Regions from separate parts of the Pelagerythrobacter marinus genome, predicted to be linked through region 2. Evidence: predicted binding sites of a transcription regulator. Region 2 holds the regulator's gene; the other holds the start of a gene.

Region 1 (2,457 bases), 1.1 Mb from region 2:
CGATGATCAGCGAGACGCGCACCGTCACCCTGCCGCCGGGGGAAAGCACGGTGCGGTTCGACGGCGTGGCCGAAGGCATGGTCGCCGTCAGCGCGATCGTGACCGGGCTGCCGGGCGGCACGATCGAGAAGAACCGCAATGCGGAGCTGCTGTCCCCGGCCGCGCTGGTCAACGGCGCGCTGGGCAACAGGGTCACGATCACCCGCACCAACCCCGCCACCGGGCAGACGCAGAGCGAGCAAGCGGTCGTGCGGACCCGGGCCGACGGCGGGCTGGTCCTGCAAACGCGCGAGGGGTTCGAGGCGGTGCGCTGCGCCGGCCTGCCGGAGAAGCTGACGTTCGACCGCGTGCCGGAAGGGCTTTCGGCGCAGCCGGTGTTCTCGTTCGACACGCACGATCCCGGCGGCGGGACCTATCGCGTGGTGCTGACTTATCTCGCCTGGGGGTTCGACTGGCAGGCGAACTATGTCGCGACGCTGGGGGCGGGGGACGGGCTCGGGGGCGTGGACCTGGCGCTCACCTCGTGGCTCACCCTGCTCAACGACAATGCCCAGGGCTTTCCCGATGCCGAGCTGATGGCCGTGGCGGGCACGCTCAACGTCGAAAGCGATTTCCAGGCGCTGGCCGATCCCCCGCAGGCGGAGCGGCTGCGCCTGACCTGCTATCCGCTGGGCAGCACGGCCGCCGGCTCGCCGATACCCCGCCGGATGCCGCCACCGGCCCCGCCGCCTGTGATGGCGCCGCAGGCGGACATGGCGATCGAGGTAACTGCGGCGCGCCGCACCGAAGGCGCGGGCGCCGCGGTCATGGCCGGGGAGGAAGCGCTCGGCGATCTCAAGCTCTACCGCGTGCCCGAACCGGTCACCGTGGCGGCCAAGGGGCTGAAGCAGGTCGCCTTCCTGCGCAAGGACAGGGTCGAAGGGCGCTTCCTGTACGAGGTTGCCTGCCTGCCCGGCGCCGGGCGCGCCGATTTCCAGCCGGCGGCGCGGGTTCTCGAAACGGTGAACGACGCGGATCACGGCCTCGGCCTCGCCCTGCCTTCGGGCGGGGTGACGATCTTCGAGCCGTCGTCGCGCGGGCCGCTGCTCGTCGGGGAGGAACGGCTGCGCGACCACGCGGAGGGGCAGGATGTCGAGATTGCGCTCGGCACCAGCGCGCAAGTGCAGGTCGCGTGCCGCCGCACGAGCGAACACGATCCGGGGGAGGCGCCCCGCAAGTGGACGCGGATGGAGGCGGAGCTGGCCAATGCCCTGCCGATCCCGGTCACCGTGCGGGTTGCGCTCGGCCCCAGCGCGGCGTGGGAAGTGCGGGGCCGGGGCACCGGGCAGGTCCGCGACGGGATGCACGAGATCGAGACGAAAATTCCCGCCAATTCGGATCGGAAAATTCGCTGGCGCGTGCGGCGCGCGGGCGAATAATGGCGCGCAAACCCCTGTTTAAACGCAATTAACTGGCCTTCGCGAAGAATGTTTGTTCCGCTCTTGTTCTTTTAGAACAAATCGGATACAACGGGCTCCGGTCGATAACGGGATCGAGGCCCTAGGCAAGCGAAGGAGGCCATGCGATGGCGGCGGAACTGAAGCTGGTTGAGAAGGAAAGCAACGTGGACCGTCAAAAGGCACTCGATGCCGCGCTGGCGCAGATTGATCGCGCGTTCGGCAAGGGCTCGGCGATGAAACTGGGCCAGAAAGAGGCGATGCAGGTGGAGGCGATCTCCACCGGGTCGCTCGGGCTCGACATCGCGCTCGGCGTCGGCGGCCTGCCGAAAGGCCGCGTGATCGAGGTGTACGGGCCGGAAAGCTCGGGCAAGACGACGCTGGCGCTGCACGTGATCGCCGAAGCGCAGAAGAACGGCGGCACCGCCGCCTTCGTCGATGCCGAACACGCGCTGGACCCGGTCTATGCCAAGAAGCTGGGCGTCGATATCGACGAACTGGTCGTCTCGCAGCCCGATACCGGCGAACAGGCGCTGGAAATCACCGACACGCTGGTGCGTTCGAACGCGATCGACGTGCTGGTGGTCGATTCGGTTGCCGCGCTGGTCCCCCGGGCGGAGATCGAGGGCGAGATGGGCGACAGCCACGTGGGCCTCCAGGCGCGGCTGATGTCGCAGTCGCTGCGCAAGCTGACCGGGTCGATCAGCCGGTCGAAGACCATGGTGATCTTCATCAACCAGCTGCGGATGAAGATCGGCGTGATGTACGGCAACCCGGAGACGACGACCGGCGGCAACGCGCTGAAGTTCTACGCCAGCGTCCGCCTCGACATTCGCCGCACGGGCCAGATCAAGGACCGTGACGAGATCATCGGTAACTCGACCCGGGTGAAAGTGGTCAAGAACAAGGTCGCCCCGCCGTTCAAGCAGGTCGAGTTCGACATCATGTACGGCCAGGGCATTTCCAAGATCGGCGAGATCCTCGACCTGGGGGTCAAGGCCGGGCTGGTCGAGAAATCGGG
Region 2 (2,457 bases):
CGCAGCGCCTATGCGCGCGACAACCTGCTCGAACTCGCCGGTATCGAGGGGGCGCCGGTCCCGCTCGCGCAGTGGCCGGGCGCGCGGTGCAGCCGCGACTTCTGCGTCCTCACCATCAGGCGCGACGGTCGCCGCTGGACGCTGCTGATGGCGCGCAGCGCGGTGCTGGTGGAAGAAGGCGCGCTGGCCCGGGCTTGCGCGCAGGCCGACGTGGTCGTGGCCGATCGCTTCCTCCCGCGCAGTTGCCGCCCGCGCTGGCTCAAGGCAGACCGCCGCCTCTTGCGGCAGACCGGCGGGCTGGCGCTCCACCTCGACCGGCCCCGCGTCGTCACGGTCGCGCAGGGCCAGGGGCAGCACGGCTGGTGGCGGGGCTTCGGCGACTGATCGCCGGCAAGATAGCTGTCCTCCGGCCAGGGCCGGCAAGAGAGCTGTCCTCCGGCCAGGGCCGGTGCGGAGGGATGCCCCGGCGACCCGCCCGGGCGATCAGTGATAGCGGCGCAGGAGGCCCGAGAGCTTGCCCTGGACCTGGACTTCGTCCGGCCGGTAGACCTGCGGATCGTAGGCGCCGTTGGCCGGATCGAGCCGGACCATGCCGTTTTCGCGCCGCAGGTACTTCAGCGTCGCTTCCTCGTTCCGCACCAGGGCGACCACGATTTCCCCGTCGCGCGCGACATCGGTGCGGCGCACGAGCGCGAAATCGCCGTCGAAGATCCCCGCCTCGATCATCGAATCGCCCGAAACCTCCAGCGCGTAGTGTTCGCCCGGGCCGAGCAGGGCGGCGGGGACGGGCAGGCTGTTCTGTCCTTCGAGCGCCTCGATCGGCGCGCCCGCGGCGATCCGGCCGTGGAGCGGAATCTCGATCACGTCGTTCGCCGGCTCGGGCACGGCCTTTTCCGCGCGGGCGGCGGCGGCCCCTTGCAGGTCAACGACATTGTCGGCCGCGGCCCCGCCGGCCTTCGCGCCGCGCGCGGCAGGGGTCGAATCCTCCGGCTGACGCAGAACCTCCAGCGCGCGGGCGCGGTTGGGCAGGCGACGGATGAAGCCGCGTTCCTCGAGCGCGGAAATCAGGCGGTGAACGCCCGACTTGCTCTTGAGATCGAGCGCTTCCTTCATTTCCTCGAACGAAGGCGAGATCCCGGTTTCCTCCAGCCTTTGCTGGATGAAACGGATCAGCTCGTGCTGCTTTGCCGTCAGCATGGCGAAATCTCCCTGGTCGCCTGACACGATCGTGCGCGGTTGCGAACGAATGCGGAACAATTAGGCAACCCGGCTTGGCAAGTCAAGCAATTGCGCCGTTTTCGAGGCGATAGACCGGAACATCCGTTCCCGCTTTCGTCGCGGCGCAGTGCGGCGGGCGCCAGATCAGCGCATCGGCGCGGGCGAGCTGGGCGAGCAGGCTGCTGTCGCGCTGGCGGATCGGGTCGGCCCGGCCTTCGCGCAGCACGGCGCGCGTGAACTCCCCCCGCGCGCCGCCAGGCGGCAGGTCCGCCCCCGCGGGCACGGGCACCGCCCGCGGCAGGGGATCGGGCGCGCCGAGCATGGCGCGCAGCGCCGGCAGGGCGAACAGGAACCCGGTCACGAAGGCGGAGACCGGGTTGCCCGGCAGGCCGAGGACGAGGGTGTCTTCGCGCCGGGCGACGAGCAGCGGCTTGCCCGGCCGGATCGCCACGCGCCAGAAGGCGATCCGCGCGCCCCAGGTTTCGAGCGCCGGGCGCACGAGGTCGTGGTCGCCGACCGAGGCGCCCCCGCTGGTCAGGACGAGGTCGCAGTCCGCGCAGGCGGCAAGCGCCGCGCCGAGCGCGCCGGCATCGTCGGCGACCGGCCCGATCCGGCGCACGGTGCAGGGCAGGCCGGCCGCCATCGCCGCGAGCATCGCGCCGTTGCTCGCCGGAACCGAGCCGTCGACCAGCTCGTCACCGCAGTCGAGGATCGCCACGCGCGGCGCGCGGTGGACCGCGACCCGCGCGATCCCGGCCGACAGCGCGAGCGCGACCTGCCGCGCACCTAGCCGGCTGCCGGCGGGCAGCAGCGTGTCGCCCCGCTCGAAGTCGATCCCGCGCCGGCGCACGTTCGCGCCGGCTTCGGGCAGTCCGGCGGCCAGCGAGAGGCGGTCGCCGTCGCGCAGCGCCTCTTCCTGCACCAGAACCCGGTCGGCGCCTGCCGGCATGGCGGCGCCGGTGGAGATCCGCACCGCCTGCCCGGCCGACAGCGTGCCGCCGAACGGCGCGCCGCAGCGGCTTTCGCCGACCAGGGCCCAGGGCCCCGGGCCCGACAGGGCATAGCCGTCCATCGCCGAGAGGTCCGTCGCCGGGCGCGTGGCCGCGGCCGTCAGCGGCGCGGCGAGATGGCGGCCGAGCGCATCGGCGACCGGCAGCGTTTCCGCCGGCAGCGGCCGGACGCTTTCGAGCAGGCTGGCCCAGGCCTCTTCCAGCGGTATTGGCGACGGGGCCGGGCCGC

The links. The regulator LexA, encoded in region 2, represses DNA repair genes until DNA is damaged. The targets are predictions, from matches to a motif close to GTTCCNCNCTTGTTCT.
Region 1: recA (recombinase RecA) is a predicted target of LexA. The motif match lies at 1,473-1,488, and genes of this name have one in related genera.

What each region holds. Positions count from the first base shown of each region.
Region 1 is NZ_CP139719.1:2,005,861-2,008,317, reverse strand. Features, by position in the region: gene T8T98_RS09880 (DUF4139 domain-containing protein) at 1-1,418, shown strand, start outside; gene recA (recombinase RecA) at 1,565-2,457, shown strand, end outside.
Region 2 is NZ_CP139719.1:936,049-938,505, forward strand. Features, by position in the region: gene T8T98_RS04390 (ComEC/Rec2 family competence protein) at 1-384, shown strand, start outside; gene lexA (transcriptional repressor LexA) at 484-1,197, opposite strand; gene T8T98_RS04400 (molybdopterin molybdotransferase MoeA) at 1,280-2,457, opposite strand, start outside.